DNA from 4 places in the Humiphilus diazotrophicus genome. Region 2 is predicted to be linked to each of the others. Evidence: predicted binding sites of a transcription regulator. Region 2 holds the regulator's gene; each other region holds the start of a gene.

Region 1 (5,740 bases), on a different replicon from region 2:
AACGGATATGCAAAGAATGAGAAGCCGCGCAATGAGGGTGTTCCCATTGAGTACGATTTCTCAACCTCACTTACGCTCAGAGTGCCCCAGGATTGGAATACACAAAAGGCAGACTTGTTCCGCTATGAAGGGCCACTCTGGTACGAACGGGATATTATCTACAGAATGCATCAGGAGACACGGGTCTTTCTCCATATCGGTGCGGCAAATTATCGTTCCGTGGTGTGGATGAATGGACATAGGGCTTGCCAGCACGAAGGGGGATTTACTCCTTTCGACTGTGAGGTTACCGATACGATTCATGATGGTGCAAATTTCATCGTTATAGCCGTTGACTCAACACGAAAGGCAGATGGTGTTCCTGCCCTCCACACGGACTGGTACAACTATGGCGGAATAACCCGTGATATCTCTTTGATCGAGTTGCCCAAGAAGTTCGTCGACGATTATGACATTCATCTTGAGAATCAAAGTACATCCGAAATCAGCGGGACGGTTCATGTCGTTGGAGCCGATAGCGGAACCGAAGTACAGCTTGCTGTTCCAGAATTGAACCTTGCCATGAAGGCACGCTGTGACGCGGAGGGGAACGCGAAATTCCATCTGCACCCAACTGGCCTGCAACTATGGTCTCCGGAAAAGCCCAAACTTTATCAAGTCAGAATGGAAGCGGGGCCGGACCTATTAGTGGATGAGATTGGTTTTCGCATGGTTGAGGTGAAGGGATCGCAGATTCTGCTCAATGGGAAGCCCATCTTTTTGAAAGGTATCAGTATTCATGCAGAGGCTCCTTTCCGGACGGGAAGAGTAGCCACAGATGAAGATGCTCAGACTCTTTTCCAGTGGGTTCAGGAATTGGGCGCAAATTTTGTGAGATTAGCGCATTATCCTCACGATGCGCGTATGACTCGTCTTGCAGACCGGCTTGGTGTTTTGGTTTGGTCTGAAACTCCCAATTGGCAACAGATAGACTTTAGCGATCCACGAGTGCTGCAACTCGCGAAGCAAGAACTGACAGAGATGATTCGTCGAGATCGGAATAGAGCCTCTGTGATCCTCTGGTCAGTTGCCAATGAGACTCATCCATCTCCGGAACGTACGCAGTTTTTGAAAACCATTGTGGAAGAGACTCGCCGTCAGGATCCGACGCGATTAGTGACAGCTGCTTTCTTAACCCCTCGCAGCCGGAGCCCCAAAAAGACGTTTGACGATCCGCTTGGTGCTGTACTGGACGTGATCGGCATGAATGAATATATCGGATGGTATGAAGGCAAGCCCGAAGATGCCGAGAAAACTCAATGGGAATTTGCCTACCAGAAACCCGTGATCGTTAGTGAGTTTGGTGCAGAGGCGAAGGCTGGATTTCATGGAGATCCAGGTACTCGCTGGACAGAGGAAAGTCAGGCCGAAATTTATCGCCATCAACTCAAAATGTTGGAGAACTTCCCTCAGCTGGTCGGGGTGAGTCCCTGGATCTTGATGGATTTCCGCTCTCCAGACCGCAATCTGCTAGGTCTGCAGGATGGATTTAACCGCAAGGGCATCGTCTCAGACCGTGGCGAGAAGAAGCTGGCCTTTCGGATTCTGGAAGAGGCCTACAAAAGTAATTCTCTCAGTCCTGGGAAATAGTGCGCCTGCTTAATTGGGCCGGCAAGACAGTATCTACATGCTGGTATCACGGTATCAAGGTACCAATACCGTGATACCGTGGTACCAGTATTATGTTTCACTGAGCAGAACTTGCGATCTTTGCTACAAAACGTCTGTAGCTACGAGTCATCGTTCGAGAACGCTCGTCCTACTGGAAACAGATTGAACCGATCTGCTTCCTCCTCAGCAGAATTGCCGGTAGAGAACATTGACAGAGCTATGGGGCCTTGCTATTCATGAGTTCTCTGTTGTGTGCCTCTTTTCGTTTTGCTGGCTGATTCATGCTTCCCAAATTCATCTTGTAGGTAATGAATAATGAACGTACCGGCGAGATCCGATGCAACGCGTCTCCTCCTTCGTTGGAATCAAGGAGATCAACGAGCTGTCGACGAGCTCCTGCCGCTTGTCTACGATGAGTTGCGCAAGCTTGCGAGGGGATATCTAAATCGAGAACGGCCAGGTCATACTCTTCAAAGCACAGCTCTGGTGCATGAGGCCTATCTCCGGCTAGTGGACCAGAATACGGATTGGCAGAGTCGAGCGCATTTCTTTGGAGTGGCAGCGCAAATAATGCGGCGCATTCTTGTCGATCACGCGCGTGCTCGAAGCGCAGCTAAAAGAGGAGACGGCCTGAAAGTTACTCTGGACGAGGGAATGGCGGTTACCGAGCAGCGGAGTATCGATGTATTGGAGCTGGACCGTGCACTCGAGGGACTTTATGCGATCGATGCGCAACAAGGCAAAGTAGTCGAACTCCGATTTTTTGCAGGTCTTTCAATTGAAGAGACTGCAGAGGTGTTATCTATTTCCCCGGCGACGGTAAAGCGAGATTGGAATGTGGCTAAGGCTTGGCTTGCTCGCGCAATGCAGGCGTAGGCTTCATTGATTTTCTATAGCCAAAAGGGAGAGATCGGATTCCAATTCTGTGTGCCCTGTTTGTTCTTGTTGTTCGATTTGAAAGTTACTCAATCCGACACCAACCAGCCGATAGAGCTGTTGAGGCCCCAGATTGACGCGTTCACGCAACGAGAGTGCCATCTCCGTAAATGATTCCAAGGATGTAGGCATCTTGTCTGGGGTGAGACTTCGTGTAAGTGTGTTGAATTCTTTTGTCTTTAGCTTAAGTACGATGGTGCGCGCCAATCGAGCGTTTTGGCGGGAGGCATTCCAGACTTTCTCTGCCAATTTGCGGATCAGCGGTTCGGTTTCATCGAGTGGGATGTCGTGCTCAAAGGTATCCTCTGCCGAAATCTGTTTTCTTATTCGGTTCGGGACGACGGGGTTGTGGTCGATACCCCGGGCGAGTTCGTAGAGACGCGATCCGTATCTCCCAAAGTGAGTTTCCAGGAGCGATAAGTCCATAGCTCGGATATCTCCTACTTTCGAGATACCGATCTGGTTCATACGTGCTTCGGTGACATGCCCGACGCCTGGAATACGTCCAACAGGAAGGTCTATAAGGAATGACTCCACCTCGTGAGGCTGGATAACAAAAAGGCCATCCGGCTTGCGCCAATCCGACGCAATCTTCGCGAGAAACTTATTCGGAGCAACTCCTGCGGAAGCTGTAAGGTTCAGTTCCTCCCGTATTTGACGACGTATCGCTATGGCCACCTTCGTAGCTGTCGGAAGTCCTATTTTGTTTTCGGTGACATCGAGATATGCCTCATCCAGAGAGAGCGGTTCGATCAGATCCGTATGCCGCCGAAAGATCTCCCTGATTGCTAAAGAGACAGCTTTGTAACGTACAAAATCCGGTGGAATGAAGATTGCTTTTGGGCATAGCCGTTCAGCCCATAATGCTGGCATAGCGGAGTGGATACCAAATCGACGAGCTTCATAGGATGCTGCGCAGACAACGGACCGATTTCCCCGCCAGGCTACGACTACGGGTTTTCCGCGTAGACTGGGATTGTCTCGTTGTTCTACTGACGCATAAAACGCGTCCATATCCACGTGCACAATTTTGCGGGTTCCCAGCTGGGAGAGGTATTCGGTCTGAAGATTGGTAGATAACGAAGCCATGGGATATCCGCTAAAACTCAAGTCAGAGTCTGTCGAAGATTACTTTGGGCGGCTCCTTGGAAAACATTCAGGCGGTGTTTCTCCTAACAGACTTCAATTGTGACATATTCTCCTTATCTTCGCCTAGACTCTGAAGCGGTTTTATTGAGGGGTTTTCCCGGAAGAGATAAACATTCTGGCCTCTTTGAGTTCCTGGGTTTACGATTTCCGGCCAATGCCCTTTACGCACTGTGCTAATTCTTCCGCGACTCTGTCTGGTTCCTGCGAATCGGTGGACTGTAGCGCACCGCGATTGCGGAGATCAATCCATATATCAAGACTCTTGCGGTAGAGATTTTGCGCTGTGGTGAGGCTGGTTTTCTTGTCTGCTTCTTTTGAATTGTTGTTGGCTACCGAAGCGTAATGAGCCTTGGCGAGCTTGGCATATACCCGTGCCAGCTCTGATCGCATCAAGGCGTTGTCCGGATCAGATTTTGCGTTCTCTTCGGCACGGGCAGCAGCAATCCGATAGCTGTGCATGGCCGCATTCGTATCAGAACTCTTCAACTGCGCATCACCAAGCCGATACTGATCGTAAACAAGATAATAACGAGCAGAAGCATCCCTAGGATCGAGTTCAGCCAAGCGGGTATCGATGACCATTGCCTGCCGGTACTGTTGCATCGCTTTTACTGTATCGCCGGCTTTGAGAATGGAGTCCCCTAGATTGCTATAGTCCACGGCCAGGTCTCGCTGGGCGGAGGCGTCCTCGGGGTGTTTCTTCGCCAGTTCTGCGTCAATCGCAAGAGCAAAGCGATATTCGCGTAACGCGTGATTCAGATTTCCTTGAGCCTCGAAAATGCCACCGATCTTTTTCCGTTCAAGGCCCCAGTTTCTGCGAAATCTTTCTTGCTCGGGATGACGGTCAGCCAGGGATTTGAATACAGCGGAACCAGATTCATAATTGCTCAGACTAGCGTTCCATTGGCTGAGAGATGCCAGAATATCTCCCATGCCGTCGTAGGAAGAGGCTAGCTTTGCCTGCGCCTTGGTATCTGTCGGGGCTTCTGCTGCCAGCAATCTTCTGATTTCAAGCTGATCCTGTTGGTATTTGAGCGCTTCCTGGTAACGACCCAAGTCCTGCAGAATTTCTCCCATCCCTTGATATGCGCTGGCGAGACCTGCACGAGCAATATTATCTGCGGGATTTTTCGCCAGGATTTCTTTTCGGATGGAAACCGCTTTGAAATAGCTCTCTAATGCTCCCGTAGTGTCGCCCAGGTTCGCCTGGCCCGTTCCCCCTTGCGCACCACCAATTTTTTCGTAAGCTGTGGCGATCTCCTCTCGAAGTTCAGGACTTGCGGTGCCATCTGTCGAAAGCGCATTTAGATAACGAAGAGCATCCTGAACAATGAGCTTACGAGCCGGTGTCGCTCCGGCAAGGTACTGAATGGAATCGTGTACATCAAAGATCAAATCATGAGCGACATTCCGAATCTCATTAAAACGCTGGTCGGCAAGAGCACGTTGTTTCTCTGCAATTCGAGCCTGCCGAGTAGCAGAAACGATTCCGACGGTAAGGGAAAGTAGTATTAGTGTGACGGCAGCAAGCGAGACTTTATTTCGGCGCGCGAACTTTACGGCCCGATAACTGATTGTGTCCGGGCGTGCGAGCACCGGCCTTCCATCGAGGAATAAGCGTATATCGTTTGCAAATTGCTCCACCGAGGCGTATCGGCGAGTTGCGTCTTTACGTAGGGCCTTCAATACGATGGTGTCTAGATCGCCTTGAAGATTGCGCCTGAGCACTGAGGGACGACCATCGCGGACGCGTGCAATCTCTTCTGATGTGACAGTTGTTTTATCTTTCCCGTAGTCCAGAATTTCCAGAGCACGCTCGACCACTACACTGGGTCGCTCCGGTTCTACTTCATTAATAATGCGCGCCCACTCCAAAGGGGTCGAAGTGGGCAGAACATAAGGTGGATGGCCGGTAAGCAAACGATAGAGTATGACGCCCAGCGAGTAAACATCGGTGGTTGTCGTAACTCCTTGTCCCTGTGTCTGTTCCGGGCTCGCATATTCC
Region 2 (5,740 bases):
GCTGCCGGTGATTTATCTAGCTGCTGTGTTTCTGCCATTGCTTATCGATCCGCCGCCTATACTTTCGTCCACTCGAACCTACGCTGAAACTTATGCAGCTAGAACTGCATATTCATCATTTGCTGGTAAGCCGCTACTGCTTTGTTGCGCACAGAGAGTGCCAGCTCAAAAGCGATATCGGCTTTTTGCGTTGCAATCATGGCCTGATGCACATCGACCCCAGTCCCCTGCATCAAACCTTCCACCGTCTCATGAGCTTCTGTCTGTAACTTCTGAACGTTACTAACAGCCTCACGAATCAAATTTGAGAAAGGTACAGCGTTCTCAGAGGAAGAGATATCGCCCGTCGAAATGGCAGGAGAAACGATATTCGAAAGCGTCTGCCCTGCTCCCGCCACCTGAGCCGCGTTTATCGCGCTAGCTGCAATCACCATCACCAATCTCCCTTTACGCCTTCAAGATATCCAGCGAAGTAGTCAACATGCCCTTTGTCGCCTGTACCGCGGAATCGTTGAGCTCATAAGCCCGCGTGGCGCTCATCAAGTCCACCATCTCGGTAAGTGGATTGATATCCGGATATGTGACATATCCGTCCTTATCAGCATCCGGATGATTTGGATCGAAGCGCTTCAACCCAGGAGCCTGATCGCGAATGACTGCTGAAACCTGAACACCACCAGGTACCGCCTGGGCATCACTTAAGCTGCTGCCCATTCCAGCTGCCATCGAAAACTGTGCACCGAAGGTCTGAGGCTGATCGACCGATTGGAAGACGACATGTTGCCGCTGGTAAGGGCCGCCGGTTGTCGTCCGAGTAGTTTCCGCATTCGCCATATTGGCGGCTACAACTTCAGCCCGAACTCTCTCAGCCTTTAGCGCCGAACCACTGACTTCCAATAATCCGAATAGGTTCATCTCTTTCTACCTTTTCTCCGTATTACCAATTGCTTGCAGGTTAGCTGCCGCTGCTTTCTTTAATGGCACTCATCAGATTTTTAAACTGATCTTTTAGCAGCGCCTCTCCAACCTTGAACTCCAACTGGGCTTCCGCCAACGTGAGACCTTCGTGATCCATCGAGACGTTATTACCATCTGGCCGCTCTAGCAGCCCGCCAACTTGTACCACATCAACGGAATGATCATCTCCCGAACCTCCCTGCTTAATTTCGTTCAGAGAGCGCTGCATCTCCGCGTAGAAGTTAATCCCCTTGGCGTGATATCCAGGCGTATCAACGTTAGCCATATTGCTGGCCGACAGCTTCAGCTGCGTGCTGGCTACATCCAGATAACGACCGAGTTCTTCACTTAGCTGCGTTGTTATATGCATCATCAACTCCGCTCAAAAACCTAGAACACTCTGATTGCTGGTTGCTATCTCCTGGAATAAGCACGAGATATGCCCACTTCTACGGTCCTTTCTAAGAATTCCCTAAGCAGAAAGGGCCCGTAAAATCAGAGAGTTACAACATCTCCAAATTCGATTTCAGATGCAGTAATCACAGGGTCTTCCCCAGCTAAAATCGTTGCCCGCTCTAGAACGTGTTCTAGTTCGCGTACATTTCCCGGCCACTTATGCATCATGAGTTTTTCCGAAGCAGTCGGATCCAGCCGCTTTGACGGAGCTTCCTTACCTAGCTGCGCCAGCAGATGATCGACTAACTGAGGCAGATCCTCCGCGTGATCACGAAGTGCAGGAGTCCGAATTAAGAAAACTGCCAGACGATAGTAGAGATCGGGACGGAAGCTTCCCTCCGAGGAACGCTTCGCCAAAGGCTGGTGTGTTGCAGCGATTACGCGAACATCCACCCGCACCGGCTCGTTCTCACCGACTCTCTGCAATTCACCACTCTCGACAAAGCGCAACAACTTCGCCTGCAATCCAAGCGGCATTTCGCCAATTTCATCAAGGAAGAGGGTTCCGCCATTTGCGGCTTCGATTCTTCCGACACGACCTTGCACCGCACCCGTAAAAGCGCCGCGGGTATGACCAAACAGCTCAGCCTCAAGCAACGATTCAGGAATGGCTGCGCAATTCAGCGCAACAAACGGACGATTTGCTCGCGGGCTTAAACGATGCAGAGCACGAGCGACGAGCTCTTTGCCTGAACCAGTCGGACCTTCGACCAGAACCGGAGTTGAGCGAGGAGCCACCAAACGGATACGGCGGCTAACTTCGAGCATCGAAGTACTGGTGCCGATAAATTCAGGCAGACGAAGCTGCGCATTGCTCACCGGCTGAGGTACGGGACGAATAACTGGCATCGCTTTGCAGGAAGACTCTGAGACCAAATTTTCTACCGTGCGTCGCACGACGGCTGGAGCAGAAGGCTTCTCCATCACCGGCGCGCTATTCCAAATTGCCCCATCAGAGTCCTGCCCGCGCCGCAATGCATAAAGCAATTCATTGCGCCTTGGACTGCGAGAATCTCCCTCTATCTCACCATCCACAGTAATCAGGTCCACATCGGGATATCTCTGACGAAATTCATTGACGAATTCCAATACTTCAAGATCCGGCAGCCATGTATCGACAATCATGGCCTCGATGGGTCCCTCTTCCAACTTGGCAAATGCGTCCGCGCCACCTTCGGCCTCTCTGACCTGCCAACGCAAACCAGATAAAGTTTCACGGACCCGTTGCCGAAAAGAACGATCAGAACTGGCGAGAATCGCCGTCTTTGAAGATCGAGCTTGTTGTATTTGAACTGCTGTGGACATAATTCAAGATCTCCTCAAGGCTCAATGTCAGAAATCGAACAAAAATAGCTGATCAGGTTACTCAGCTGAATCAGAAACTCTAGGACTCTTCTCCGGATCGACAATCATGTATCCTTGCCCACGAACTGTACGGATCAAACCACCCGAAGACTCATCATGTAATTTCCGGCGCAAATAGTTGATATAGACGTCGACTACGTTGGTCGCTTGTGCGCCTTCCATCTTCCAAACCTCTTCCAACAGGGCGGTCCGGCTCACACACTGTCCACGCTGTAACATCAGGCGCTCCAACAGGCCGAATTCCTTGTTAGTTAGAGAGATCACTTCTCCGGCACGCTTTACCGTGTGATCGACACGATCAAGCTCAACGTCCGCGCAGCGAAGGATCAAGCGGACTTCTCTACGCCTGCGCAACAAGGCGCGGCAACGGGCTCGGAGTTCCTGAAGAGAAAATGGCTTAATCATGCAATCGTCTGCACCGCGATCGAGACAACGAACGCGTGTATCGACTTCTTGCCGTGCTGTCAGGATCAGCACCGGGAGTTCGGAGTTTGCCGCTCTCAACTCTTGAAGAACCTGCTCGCCGTCCATACGGGGCAGATTAAGATCCAAGATCGTGAGATCGGGAAGGTCCTCAAGAAAAGCATCCAGTGCGGCTTGCCCATCTCCCGCCCAACGAACATGATGCCCTTCCGCTTCCAAACCTCGGCTTAGGAAGTGTCCTAATGCCTTATCGTCCTCTGCAATTAGTAACCTCATGCTTCACTTTCCCCCTGGCTCCCTCAGGGTTAACAAGTCCTTAGACATCTTGCTGCATCACCAAGATCTCCTGTCTGGTTGCCTGACTCAAGGAAAAGAGAATCAAAATCATCCCCCTCATTCCCGTGGTGGAGATCGGGAAGAACCAGATCGGAAATGGGAATTCCCAGGCAACCAACAAGGAATCGTCTTGACCCCTGTTCGAAGGAACAAGGGAACAAAGTAAGGAAACAGGCGTTTTTGCAACTATTTGAGAACAAAAAGCTATTCGATTCGCTTTTTGTTCTCTATAATTCGCACATGGCCGTCACGCGTAGGCAAAAAGAAGTCCTGGATTTCATCGGAAATTTCGTCGAGCGCAATGGGTACTCACCATCGTTCGAGGAAATTGCCCGCGGTATGAATCTGAAGTCTTTAGCCACTGTGCATAAGCACATTACAAATTTGCAAAACAAGGGCTTGCTAGAACGGGCTCATAATCGCAGTCGCTCGATCGATTTGCTCCCACAGAGGCCGAAAGGGCGCGGAACAGAGCGCCTGCCGCTGATGGGCAGAATTGCTGCAGGGCGGCCTGTTGAATCCGCAGAAACAAATGAAAGCATCTCTCTTAACGATATCTTAGGAAACCGCGAGGTCTTCGCTCTCCAGGTACGTGGAGACTCAATGCGCGATGAACATATCGTGGATGGGGATTACGTGCTGGTAGAACACGTTAGAACCGCGCGCCAGGGGGAAATCATAGTAGCACTTGTCCGCGGAGCAGAGACGACCCTCAAACGCTATTATCTGGAGGGGTCTGTCGTACGCTTACAACCTTCCAATATCGAAATGGAGCCTATCTATGTTCCGGCTGCGCAGGTAAGCATCCAAGGCCGCGTGCTAGGCGTACTGAGAAAGTATTAAGACTACGGTTGTAACCGAATCGAAAGGGCACGGCTTCGGCCGTGCCTTTCTCTATTACAACTGGAGAGTTAAAGCAATTTAAGTCTTTTGAATGGTCCAACAGAAAACCGATATTTATATGGTCATTTCCTAGCGGAATAGACATATAAATATCAGTTCTTGTCCAAAGCTTTTATGCTTCAACTTCCAGCTGAACAAAAGCTCTTAATGAAAAGCCCGGTCAAATGGCCGGGCTTTTCATTGAAATCATTGCATCGCAGCTACTCAATCAGCTTATTGATGCTGCGTTCGATATTCTCACGCGGAACATATCCGACGATCTGGTCAGCTACCTTACCGTTCTTGAAGAACAGAAGTGCTGGAATTCCACGGATTCCGTAACGCATTGGGGTTGATCCATTACGGTCTACATCCATTTTCGCTACTTTCAGCTTTCCTGCATACGAGGAAGCTACCTCATCAACGATAGGAGCCAGGGCTTTACAAGGTCCGCACCAACCAGCCCAAAAATCCACCAGGACAGGCTGCTCCGATTGCAGCACCTCCTGCTCAAATGTTGCATCATTCACTTCAAAGACTGCCTGTCCAGCCATCTATTCCTCCAATTCCAGAGTTCCAGCTTAGTCTACCGGATCTCCAGCATTCCTTTAGCATGGGATGCCAGAAAAGACATTTCGTCGCAAAACGGTATCCGCCGGCAAATGGAAAGGATTAACAAATCCTTTGACTCAAATATTAAAGCGCCCGGACTCGAATCGAGTCACGGGCGCTAGAGCAGCCCTCCCCCAGAACTGCCCACATTGCGAAAATAGGGGGAAGAAGGAGAAAAGTAAATCGAACTTAGGTAACACATTTTAGGTAGCGAGAGTGTAAGTTACTGGTTTGGGCAGCAATAGAGCACATCTCGCTTAACTCTTTAATAAACAAGAAATTGCGGCAAGAATCCGCCGTCAGTAGGCGGCTATTCTCTGATGTCTGGCACCATTTCCCGTAAAAGTACTCAGAATAAATTGCACACACATACTCCCGTGTACCGCCTGTTGAACCGCAGCTTGCGCTTCAGGAAGATGTTCTTCCGATTCCACTACGAGTAAAACAGCAGGTCCCGCACCACTCAAGGCAACCCCGAGGATACCTTTCGTACCAGATAATGGCAGCAAGATCGGCAGCAGCGGACAGATCTCCGCCCGGTACGGCTGGTGAATATGGTCGCGCATGGCCACACGAAGCAGACCGCCTTCTCCCGTGCTCCAGGCCAAGCCCAGCAGAGATGCAGACTGCAGATTGGCAACAACATCCTTCCTGCTATATTGCTGAGGTAAAACCGAACGCGCCTTAACAGTTGGTAAAGGAGAGTCGG
Region 3 (5,740 bases), 790 kb from region 2:
TTCGCATATCACCATGCCTCCGGAATGCTGTCCTAAGTGTCGAGGCAAATCTTGCATGTTCTGCGCAATCTGGAGAAACTTTGCCATGCGCGGATGCGCAAGATCGAATCCTGCGGCGATGAGTCTCTGGTCGAGTGTGTCCTCGGCACCCTTCCATTCCCAGTGGCCGATAAAACTGCTGAGGCGGTCGATTGTTTCTGCATCGAAGCCTAAGGCTTTGCCTGCTTCTCTAGAAGCGGATCGTCCCCGGTAGGTGATCACGTTGGCGCACATAGCGGCGCCTAGCTTTCCGTATTTTTGATAGACGTGTTGAATTGCACGTTCGCGCTCTTCTCCACTAGGCAAGTCAAGATCTATATCCGGCCATTCGCCTCTTTCTTCGGAAAGAAAACGCTCGAAGAGAAGATCCATACCCACTGGATCGACGGCAGTAATCTTGAGAGCGTAGCAGACGACGCTGTTTGCAGCGGATCCTCTGCCTTGTACCAGGATGCCTTCTGTTTCGCAGTAACGAACAAGATCCCAAACAATGAGGAAATAACCTGCAAGGCCGAGGTGTTCTATCAAACGAAGTTCATGCTCTGCCTGCTTTTTCGCCTTTTGATGAAGTTCCTTATCTTGTTTCAAACCATAGCGGTGCTCAACTCCTTCCATTACACGTTTGCGTAAAAAGGAGTCCATCGTTTCGCCCTCAGGGATTGGATAGAGGGGAAACTCATAACCTAGATCGTTCAATTCGAATTCGAGGCGCGCAGCTAAATCGACTGTGTTGGAGATTGCTTCCGGGAGATCCTGAAATAATCTGCTCATCTCCTTTGCCGCACGAAGATGATGTTCCGTGTTTCTCGCAAGAAGACGTCCGGCTGTATCGAGTGTGCTCTTGTGTCGGATGCAGGTCAGTACATCCATGATCTCCCTGTCTGCGGGTGTTGCGTAGTTGACTCCATTCGTAGCCAGCAATGGAAGATGAAAAGATCGGGCAAGATCGATAGCGGCACGATTGCGCGCTTCTTCCTCTCTGGAGAAATGCCGTTGTAATTCGACATAGACATTCTTCTGTCCGAAGATGCCGATCAGCCGATCAATCTCCTTTCGCGCCTCCTCGTAACCGCCACGAGAGAGTGTAGCGGCAAGAGGGCCCTCTTCTCCTCCTGTGAGGCATATAGATCCTTCGCAGTATTCTTCGACATCATCATAGGTTGCAGAGCCTTCTGCCTTCTGGCTCTCTCGCAGTTTGTAACGAGTGATTAAGCGGCAAAGATTCTGATAGCCAGTGCGGGAGGTTGCGAGGAGTGGCAATCGCGCCGGTTCCGATGGAAGCTGATGCGGAAGATACGGAGGAGGAAGCATGCGCGTACCTGCGTCCCAGACAGCTACCTCAGCTCCCACGTGTGCGCGAGCGCCCAACTTCTTGGCTTCGGTGTGCATACGAGCTGAACCATAGAATCCATTGCGGTCCAATAATGCCATTGAGGGCATGCCCAACTTCACTGCCTGTTGTATGAGAGTTTCGGGCAGGGAAGCACCTTCCAGAAAACTGAAAGCCGAGCGCGCATGGAGCTCAATGTATTCAGTCATAAGTTCCTTCGAGATACCAGCACTGGGATTGTGGATCACGCGCGATGCGGCAGGTCATTGTTTCTTGTCGTGCAGATAGCACCACATCCCATTCTTCACGGCACCAGCGTTCGTTTGACCACCATTGTCCATTCGTTCTCCATGGACCTGCATAGTGGAGAACGTTATATCTTTCGCTTTCCAGATTGACCTGAATCGGCTTGCCGGATTGAATCGTGACTCCAATTGCCAGCGGGGGACGGCAAACACGTAAACAGACTGGTGGTGTAGAAGTGGATTTCTTCTGAATATCTCCCGCTTGAGGAGAGAACGGTACCATCCGGAAGCTGTCCGGTTTATGAGTATCGAGAAGCTGCGGCGAGCCAACATGGTCTTCTCCCACTAGTTTGCGTAACCGGGCCAAGAGAATTTCCAGCCGCTCCGTGGCTGGTCCCTGTGGGAGAAATAACCCATTCTGAGAAACCTGCGGTGCTGCCGGTTCTGCTTGCATATGGAGCTTCGTTACAGCATCGGGTGGGGGATAGGTTTCCAGATCAAGTTGGATAAGCTTCAATAAGGTTCGTGAATCCTGTACGGGCAATGCTGGACGTATGGTTCGCTGATAAGTACGGGGTTCTCCCTCGGAGGTGGAATCGAGTGTTAGTTGAAGAGTGATAGCAGCAATCGCCAAAGCACGCGAGCGGACGCGAACAAGCAGCTGCTCAACCATTCGACTGAGAAGAAAGAGCAACGGTTCAATCAGATCGACTGGATAATCGAGTTCAATTGTTTCGTGCAACTGCGAAGCAAAATTAGCTTCTACAGGGACGAGGAGGTGAGGTTCTTCTCCTCGTGCCAGACGGCGAAGTCTTTGTCCTGCTTGTCCTAGCCGTGCAATCAACTCCCGTTCCGGCAGTGCAGCAAGTTCCGAGAACGTGTGAATTCCCCATGACTCAAAAGTTTCTGCCGTCTCAGGAGATAGATCGAGAAACTTAAGCGCCAGTGGGCCGAGCATCTCTGCTTCTTTGCCTTCGGGAATAACTGCGACTCCGGAGAAGCCACGGGCGGCACAGACGGCAGCATGGAAATTCTTTGCCACAGCTATCCGCACACGAAGACCGATATCGGCAGCCGTGCGACGAAGCTTATTGGCAATAACTTCCGCCGGTCCAAAGAGCGTTTCCGTTCCAGCAATATCGAGAATCAGAGTGCCGCCCGGTTCGGCAATGTGCTCAAAGAAGACCGGTTCAATACGCGGAGAAAACATGCCTGCACAGAAAAGTAACGATTGCTGTGCTGCATCTTCTTGTGCAAGACAGCGCTTGAAAAGATGCAGATGGTCGAAGTTCTCTGCTTGCAGTCGTCTCATTCCCAAGGCGACGCCTAGCTTTCGCGCATAGACATTGCAACCTACAACTGTTTCGAGCGGTGCTTCTCCGTCCAGGACTGCTACTGGAGCTTGTCGCAATTCCTGCCGCAGGCGTAGAGCTGCTTGTACTGAAAAATCGGGAGTGTGAAGGCATGCATACATAGCCAGTTACCTCGTCCATTGCGTATGGCTTGTCCATGTGGCCTCGGTTGATCCGGAGGGTTTCTTAACGGAAAAGGGCAGAGGCTCCGGATTGCGTTTGCGTTCGCGGAGAACTTGAAACTCGATAGAAGTGAAGAGCGGCTTCGCGTCATTTATGGCCCAGGGCCGCGCTTCGTTTCCTTCTGTACGTAGGACAACGGAGGCGCAGCTCTTAGTACATGGTGTGCGAGTAAGTAAAAGCAGTGCCGTTTGTGCCTGCTCTGCTGCCAGACGAAAGCGATACCAGGAGGCCATTGGAACACGAAGCGCATGTTCTTCTTTGACATCGCCCATGTCGAGAACCACTACACTGAAGCCGCCTGTTTGCAAAAGTAGATCCGTTGCTTTTAGTGCCTGGTCTAAGCGCGACCAGGGTTTCTGCTGCTGATGCTTAGTTGTTGTATGTGCAGCCGGCCGTATTGGATCGGCGTTTGCGTTCTCTAGGTCTCGGTTCTGTGTCTGCTGCTCTCTGGTGCGAATCCATAGGAGCTGATTCAGCGCGACGCCGCATGCTGCCGCAGATTCAGGATGAAGCGAGTCCTGCACGTCGATCCATGCGCATGCCGACCCCTTGCACGTGACTTCAGCCAAGAGAGAAAGAGCCAGAGCTGTTTTGCCGGTTGAAGCTGGGCCGCTAATCTCTGTGACTCCGCCGCGGGGAATGCCTCCTTCCAGAAGCACATCCAATTCCGCAATCCCGGTAGGAAAAAGATCCGGGCGGTGATGAATCCGAGGAGAAAGTGCTCCAGGAATGCGCTGCGCGAGCGCAGATTCAATCTGGATACGAAGCGTGGCAGCGGAAGGCATACATACTCGTTCTTTGTGTTTCGCTTTTTATTCGCCTAAACAAGTTTCGTTCTTCCGGGAAAGCCTGTCAACGGTTAAGTCGGTGGAAAACTCCGAAGGGAATTGAGGACGTTATTGGAATGTTTTCTATCGTTTACACGTTTTGGGGTATCCGGTCCAAAGTATCAGGGGATGACTGCAGCCATGATGAAAGCTCGTTCGTCATGGTCGCAGTCATCCCCCTGATACAGTTGGTGATCGTCGCCAACCGTGCAAACGCTCATCTTCCACTTAATTATTGGAAGCTTTGGAGGGTATCGCGCGAATCGCAACTTCTTTGAAAAACACAATGTCTTTATCGCTATGATTTTGCAGTCCAAACCATCCTTCTAATGGACGGGGGCCACGATCCGGTTCAAATTGCAGTTTCTTGGGCGGAACGGGCTGTCCTTCTGTGTAGTCCGTCACCTTAAGGCCATTGACTAGAACGATGGTTCGCGGTCCTTCCAGGCGAATTACCATCTCATTCCATTCCGGACCAGGTTTGCCGGGTTTGGCGAGGGGCTTTGTCAAAGAGTAGAGAGCGCCGGTTATGTGGTAGTCGTCTTCTCCTCCTCGTTCCGGATGATTATCGATTTGTACCTCATAACCCCGGTTAACCGGCATCCAGGCGTCTTGTGGTTCGGTGGGAATACGGATAAAGACGCCGGAGTTGTCGTTTTCATCTTTCATCTTGAAGACGATGCGAATTTCGCAGTTACTTATTTTGCCGCCGGTCCAATACAACAGCCCCATACCGCCATGTGTCTGCATTAAGCCGTTTTCTACAGTCATTCCTCCAGGGCCGACATGTTTCCATCCTGAAAGATCGTGACCGTTGAAGAGTTGTTTCCACTCCTGAGCCGAAGCTGAGATAGATAAGATCGCCAACAGAACAGCCAAGGTATGTAACCGCAGTAGTCTCATTCGGTTCGTCTCCAGATTATGTAGGTACAAGAAGAATGTGCTCGTCTGGATGATAGCTGAGCCGATACCTCTTGTACTCGCCATCTGATGAGGTCAGAACGAATGGCGTATTTAGCTGACTTTATTGAGAGCTGATTCGCGTTGTGAGACTCCACTCTGACTGCTCTAGACCGATGCTTTTCCGGCATATACCGTAGATGTGCCAGGTTTATCTTGGAATTGCATCTGCGTCTTGGAGGGATCTTGAGAGTCGGAATTGTTGGAACTGGCGCCATTGCTGCTAAGCACGTCATAGCCTATCGCAACTTGGGATTTCCTGTTGTCGCATGTACCAATAGCACTCCTGCAAAAGGCCAAGAGTTTGCCAAGGCGAACGGTGCAGAGTTTGTCCCAACACTGGAAGAACTTTGCCGCCATCCCGAGATAGATTTTGTCGATGTATGTACTCTTCCCAACTTTCGTTTGCCGGTTCTCGAACTCTGTGCTGAGAGCAAAAAGCATGTGTTGGTAGAGAAGCCAATGGCTATTGATCTGGTCACCGCTGAAAAGATGGTTTCTCTTGCGGGGCAGGCTGGCATCCAGTTGGGAGTGGTCAGTCAGCATCGTTTTGATGATTCAGTGCTGTTTCTCAAGCAGGCTCTTGAACAAGGGAGACTGGGGAATATCATCCAAGCCGATGCTTATGTGAAGTGGTATCGCTCGGCGGAGTATTATGCTCGCCCGGTTAAAGCAAGTTGGGCAGGGGAGGGCGGCGGCGCTCTCATCAATCAGGCGATCCATCAAATCGACCTGCTGTTATATCTGATTGCTCCAGTTATCGAGGTCTCCGGAAGTTGGAGATTGGGTGCACTCCACAAAATC
Region 4 (5,740 bases), 3.7 Mb from region 2:
TGATTAAAACTCTTTTGCTCATCGATCGGAAACAACCTCCTCAGGAAGTCTGACGCTATTTGTTACAGCACTCTCAGGGCGCACATATCGATCCACTGCCCAGCAAGCAAAATCCGTAAAATCCCTGGCATTGACGGGAGGACTCGTCCAATGCGGTTCGATACCTAAGTGATCCGGAGTAAAACAAAGCGTCATTGTCGTTTCAAATTCATCGAGAGCCGACATCTGACGATCGAACCAGATTTCTGCACCAGCCCGAAAATAGTCAGCCCAACTAATCCCAGTCCGGAGATAACGCACACCTAAACGACGCATCCACTCCACCGCGGGATCAAGGCGCTCATCTTCGAAATGAAACCATTGGCAAAGGCCAAAACCTTCAATTGCCGGAAACTTTTCCAGTGCAAGCTTCGGTGTGCCGTCGTGCTTCAGAAGCCCCATGTAGTAGTGCCGATAGTAGGCACTGCCCTCTGCTTCTTTATGACGAGTCGTCGCTTCCCAAGTAGGAGGAAGATCGAAGAGACTGTACCAATGCACACGCTCTACCTTCTCCTTCGCTAACAGAGACGACATGCATTCCAGTCCAAAAACCTGTACCTCTTCCGCACCAAACGAAGAAGCACCGACTTCGCTCACCCATACGGGTTTGGAACTTGCAGCCCGAGCCTCGCGAATCCGATCAGGCCACTCATGGATTGACCAATGGTTCCAGTCAAGAGGAAACCCATGAATCGCAACCACATCGACGTCGTCTAAAGCGCCCAGAGAATCCATGAGCCGAATAAAGTTGGCGTCGCAAGACGAAACCCCACCTAGAACAATCTTCAGGTTGGGCCGGATTTTGTGGATCGCTGCAGAAGACTCCCGAACCATCTCGGCAAACCGTTCCCACCCGGGGTCCAGATGAAAGTTCCAGTGCGAGAGATTATTTGGCTCATTCCACAACATGACAGCTTCCACCATGCCTAGTCCTCGATTCTGTAACCTTCAATGTAGCTGACCGTGTAACTCCAACTCCTGGATATATTCACCGTTCTTCTTCACGTTGGCAGGAGTACACAACCATGTTTCCGGCTCAGGGTGAACTACGATCTCCAAACCGGCGCTACGGAGCATTGCTTCTGCGCAAGAGGTATTGGCAATCCACCAGTTCGTCTGGTCTCCAGCAAAGGAGTGCTCAATAAAGTGCATTCGTGGATAGGAGTGTTGCTTGAAAGCATCCTCTTCCCAAAAGTCGTAGTCCGGAGCTACCTCGATCAGAGGCTCTTCAGGAATAGAGGGACGAATCATTGTCTGAAATAGCAGATGCCCGGAGACCTTCTTTACAACCTTGTCCAGTGCGTATAAGGGGTAGCGAAGGTGATAGAAAAGCCCCATGAATAATACAAGGTCGAACTCTCCGGAAATCTGATCGACATCATATACAGAGCATTTCTGTAGCTCTATGTCGACACCGAGCGTCTGCGAAGCAAAACGTGCCTGCTCCAGATAATGATCATCACTATCCACCCCAAGCACCCTTTTTGCGCCCCGCTTCTTCAATTCGATTGAATAGAAGCCCGCATTGCAGCCTATATCTAAAGCGGTCTTTCCAGATAAATCCCGGGGTACAGCACTCTCGATCTTGCTCCACTTCACGGAGGGGTAATCGGAAAGAAAGTGATTGGGAGCGGTTGGAATACCGCATAGATCGAAATTGTGAAACCACGGACTGAGCTCTTCTATACGACGCCGCAACTGTTCCATTTCTACCGTCCGGGAAGAGATGTAGTCTTTCGCTATCAATGTTTCTCTGCTCATCCAACGGCGCCATGAAACATCCTCGCACCTTGGCGCTATGGCGCTCTCCTTCTCAAACGTGGTAGGTGAGATAAAGAGATAGGAACAAACGTTGCCTTCCGATCCGATCTCAGATAAGAGCGGTCGCTATAGCGATACAAGCAGAGACGCATAATTTTCAGAGACGCACGATCGCTTTCACAGCAGTCTGTTCAAGCTTTTTTCCCGACTGTCGAAGCTACATCAGAAGCTAAGGCACTCAAGTGAATAGTTAATTTCACATAGAGTGAATTAGTAATTCATGAGTGAATGAGCCCAACGAGATGGAATTGATTTTTGAATAGAGGTTTTTCGAAAGATTGTACTCAAGCAGTTCATTACAACAGCAGAGACATATCGGAAGTTCGGAATAAATAAAAGTGACAATCTCTTGAATACAAGGCAACTCTTCAGACAAAAAGAGCAAGGCGTTTGCCTTGCTCTTTTCGGTCAATATGTTTGTACAACTACGAACGCTTACTCGGCTTCACAGCTTCATGCGCTACAGCAGCACCATTGGCTGGAACAGGAGGAACCTCGGCATCCGGCTTTCCGCCAATTCCAAGCTTCTGGCGAACCTGAGAATCCATGCGGGCAAAAACTTCCTTGTTCTCCTTAAGGAAGTTGCGCACATTTTCACGCCCTTGTCCGATACGATCTCCCGAATAACTAAACCAGGCTCCGGATTTTTCGACGATGTTATTCGCAACCGCCAGATCGAGAACGTCGCCTTCACGCGAAATTCCTTCACCGTAAAGAATGTCAAATTCGGCTTCACGGAAAGGAGCCGCAACTTTATTCTTAACAATCTTCACCTTGGTACGGGAACCAACAACGGTATCGCCTTCCTTAACGGCCGCAATACGACGGATATCGATACGCACGGAAGAGTAAAACTTGAGTGCGCGCCCGCCTGTCGTCGTCTCGGGATTGCCAAACATGACGCCGATCTTCTCACGAATCTGGTTGATGAAGATCAGAGCCGTCCGAGACTTGGAGACTGTGCCCGTCAGTTTGCGAAGAGCCTGAGACATCAAGCGAGCCTGCAAGCCGACGTGAGAATCACCCATTTCACCATCGAGTTCAGCCTTGGGCACAAGAGCAGCCACAGAATCAACAACCAGAACATCGATAGCACCGGAGCGGACTAGGGCTTCGGTAATTTCCAAAGCCTGTTCACCATAATCCGGCTGCGAAATGAGCAGATTATCGACGTCCACACCTAACTTCTTGGCATAAGTGGGATCAAGAGCATGCTCGGCATCGACAAATGCCGCCATACCTCCAAGTTTTTGGGCTTCAGCAATGATCTGCAGGGTAATCGTCGTTTTACCGGAAGATTCCGGTCCGTAGATCTCAATTACACGGCCACGGGGAACTCCACCCACACCTAGAGCGGCATCGAAAGAGATCGATCCGGTGGAGATCACGGGAATTGGCCCGATCGCCTCTTTGCTGCCAAGGCGCATAATGGAGCCTTTGCCAAACTGCTTTTCAATTTGTGCGAGCGCCAACTCTACGGCGCGGGAACGGTCATCTGCCACGAAAATCTCCAATCAATCTGAGCCGCAGACAAAAAATAAGAGGCCGACACGGCCTAATCGCGGTTTCAGGTCCTTTTGAGCGGATTGTACAGCAGAGGGGGGGGGCGAGGAAATAGCGAAAGTCCCCGCCAGCCCAGGAAGTACGAATCTATTTCGATTCAGCGTTTCAGCATGTCGACAGGCTCGCGCACATCGCTGACTCTAAAGTATTTAGCCAAGGAAGGATGCTTGCGTGCCACAGCCTGGTACATCTCCCAGGCAATTCTTCGATAGGAAAAATGTCCAGCAGGACCGGACCGCAGCTCTGAAATATACACAGCTTCGGCAAAATCCATTTTGAAGAGAGAACGGCAACGGGTCGCCAGCGGCAACAGATAAGCAGCTGTCGCCTCTGCTTCGGGAGCCGGAGAAGAAGCCACCTGTCCAAAAGCTGCATGGGCCTGATCGACAGCTGACTGAAAATCGGGTAGCGCACCCGCGGCTTCCAGTCCTTCAGGAATCTCGTAGCCATGCAAATTGGTGAAGCGCTGTAAAAGTTGGGTACAACGGCGGTGGCGGTGCATATCCCGGAAACCGCCTATATCCATCAGGATGTCAAATCTCAGGCCTTGTCCCGCATGGAACTCGCGCAGTAGCTCATCGTGTTTTCCACGATGGCGAAGCCCCAGATCGACAATCTCATCCCTACGTGCTTCCGGGAGAGCGGCTACGGCATCCCGAATCTGACGATAGGGATAGTGGCAGGCTGTATAGAGGAGCGAGGAGGCTAATTCAACCTCCAAGGATTCGGAATTCTCCACCAGATCGACTACCGGAGCTTCTGCAATCTTGGTTCCGGCCATCAATTCTGAAGCTGCTTGCCGCAGATCCTGGTAAGTCTCATCCAGATAGCCACAGGGAGTGGCGTACTTTACAAGTGTTGGAGAAACCTTCACATCGCGTGAAAGCAGAGCAGCAGCTTTTTCCCCTAGGGCCGGATCCAGAGACGTAATCTCTTGCTGAAGATTTTGAAATTCTTCGGCATAGACATTCCAAGCCGAACCGGCAGCTGCCTGGCGCAGCTTTTCTCCCAACTCGCGAATCTCGGCAGCAGGATGCGTCAGAAGCCGGGAAACCTGTGTCTCCAGGGTCCTGGCATTCACAATCTGCCCCAAGGAGGTATTTGTCGCCAGAGGGAGAAGATAACGGGCCACATCGAAAGCTCTTGCCTTCAATGTCCGTTCATAAGCATCCGGCTTCATATCGTCAGGCCGGGAAACCTGCTCTTTAAAGGAATTGAAGACTGCGCTGGAAACAACCTCGTATTGCCAGAAGAGATTTTCGACAACTGAGGTGTAAAGATCTTTAGCCTTAGTCGCGGAACCAAATTCCGGGAGATACCAGCCGGATTTGCGGAAATTCTGGTATCTTGTGGAACGTTCCTGGCCATCCCACCGTTGCTCATCGACAAGAGAAATGGCTGCCAGCAAGGATAAGCGTTCGATGGCGAAAGCAACGTGCGCCAAATCAGCGATAGAGCGATGGCCGTATTGAAAATAAAAGGTGTTAAGAAATTGCTCAGCGCGTTGCGAGCTGATTTCTTTGAGCGACTCACGCATCGATAAGGCGGAACGTGAGTATTTGGCCATAGCATAAGCCAGCACTTCAGGATCAGCACCGTGAACAGCAAAGACTTCGGTCTGATTCCGTGATTGCGCTAAGGCGGACGGAGCGGAAGAAAGCGTTAAAGAGTCGGGCATGAAGGTGTCGGGGACAGGATAGCACCCCGAATTCGATGTAGATCAATGATCATGCAGGACAGTGAAAATGGGCAAATGCCGTAGACCTGGAGGCTAGGCTGAGGTAGATTGCAATCAGCTGCAACCTGTCTCCTTGTGATGCCGTCTTTAGAGCAGAACTCTTTACCGGCAAAAGGACGTATATATGGGGAGAAACACATCTCTTTGAACGAAATTCCGACCGAAGTAAGCCATCGGCCGTGGCCGCTACCAAAGACTCGCTGGGCCATGACTCAGCGGTGGAATGATCTTTTGTTTTTGCATTGGCCCCTCCCTGCCTCCGAACTTGCCGGAAGGCTGCCCGAAGGCTTGGTGGTGGATACCTTTGACGGGTCGGCATGGATCAGCATTATTCCGTTCTGGATAGATGCAGCAAAACCCAGCAAATTCCCTCTCATACCAGGATTCAATACCTATCCTGAATTGCATCTGCGTACATACGTAAGGGAACGGCACACAAATGCCCGGGGAATCTTCTTCTTTTCCGTCGACGCGGGCAGAATGATGTCTGTCATTCGATCCCGCCTGATATACCAGCTTCCCTACCACTGGGCACGGATTCGAGTAGAACAGCGAAGCGAGAGGGAATGCAGCTATCAG

The links. The regulator LexA, encoded in region 2, represses DNA repair genes until DNA is damaged. The targets are predictions, from matches to a motif close to CANTTCGCTTTTTATTCGC.
Region 1: a site for LexA is predicted at 3,780-3,798, ahead of dinB (DNA polymerase IV). Genes of this name have one in related genera too.
Region 3: a site for LexA is predicted at 3,951-3,969, ahead of AC6I7T_RS10795 (ATPase domain-containing protein). Genes of this name have one in related genera too.
Region 4: a site for LexA is predicted at 3,467-3,485, ahead of recA (recombinase RecA). Genes of this name have one in related genera too.

What each region holds. Positions count from the first base shown of each region.
Region 1 is NZ_AP040871.1:174,035-179,774, forward strand. It holds gene AC6I7T_RS30770 (glycoside hydrolase family 2 protein) at 1-1,629, shown strand, start outside; gene AC6I7T_RS30775 (sigma-70 family RNA polymerase sigma factor) at 1,966-2,526, shown strand; gene dinB (DNA polymerase IV) at 2,530-3,675, opposite strand; gene AC6I7T_RS30785 (protein kinase domain-containing protein) at 3,874-5,740, opposite strand, start outside.
Region 2 is NZ_AP040870.1:1,581,138-1,586,877, forward strand. It holds gene fliF (flagellar basal-body MS-ring/collar protein FliF) at 1-38, opposite strand, end outside; gene fliE (flagellar hook-basal body complex protein FliE) at 99-434, opposite strand; gene flgC (flagellar basal body rod protein FlgC) at 448-915, opposite strand; gene flgB (flagellar basal body rod protein FlgB) at 956-1,330, opposite strand; gene AC6I7T_RS07810 (sigma-54-dependent transcriptional regulator) at 1,453-2,718, opposite strand; gene AC6I7T_RS07815 (response regulator transcription factor) at 2,776-3,477, opposite strand; gene lexA (transcriptional repressor LexA) at 3,718-4,380, shown strand; gene trxA (thioredoxin) at 4,641-4,973, opposite strand; gene thrB (homoserine kinase) at 5,331-5,740, opposite strand, start outside.
Region 3 is NZ_AP040870.1:2,372,715-2,378,454, reverse strand. It holds gene AC6I7T_RS10805 (DNA polymerase III subunit alpha) at 1-1,578, opposite strand, end outside; gene AC6I7T_RS10800 (DNA polymerase Y family protein) at 1,571-3,088, opposite strand; gene AC6I7T_RS10795 (ATPase domain-containing protein) at 3,095-3,934, opposite strand; gene AC6I7T_RS10790 (3-keto-disaccharide hydrolase) at 4,205-4,879, opposite strand; gene AC6I7T_RS10785 (Gfo/Idh/MocA family protein) at 5,123-5,740, shown strand, end outside.
Region 4 is NZ_AP040870.1:5,255,319-5,261,058, reverse strand. It holds gene AC6I7T_RS21765 (NAD-dependent epimerase/dehydratase family protein) at 1-22, opposite strand, end outside; gene AC6I7T_RS21760 (glycosyl hydrolase) at 19-963, opposite strand; gene AC6I7T_RS21755 (TIGR04290 family methyltransferase) at 988-1,800, opposite strand; gene recA (recombinase RecA) at 2,286-3,362, opposite strand; gene AC6I7T_RS21745 (FAD-dependent thymidylate synthase) at 3,521-5,101, opposite strand; gene AC6I7T_RS21740 (YqjF family protein) at 5,306-5,740, shown strand, end outside.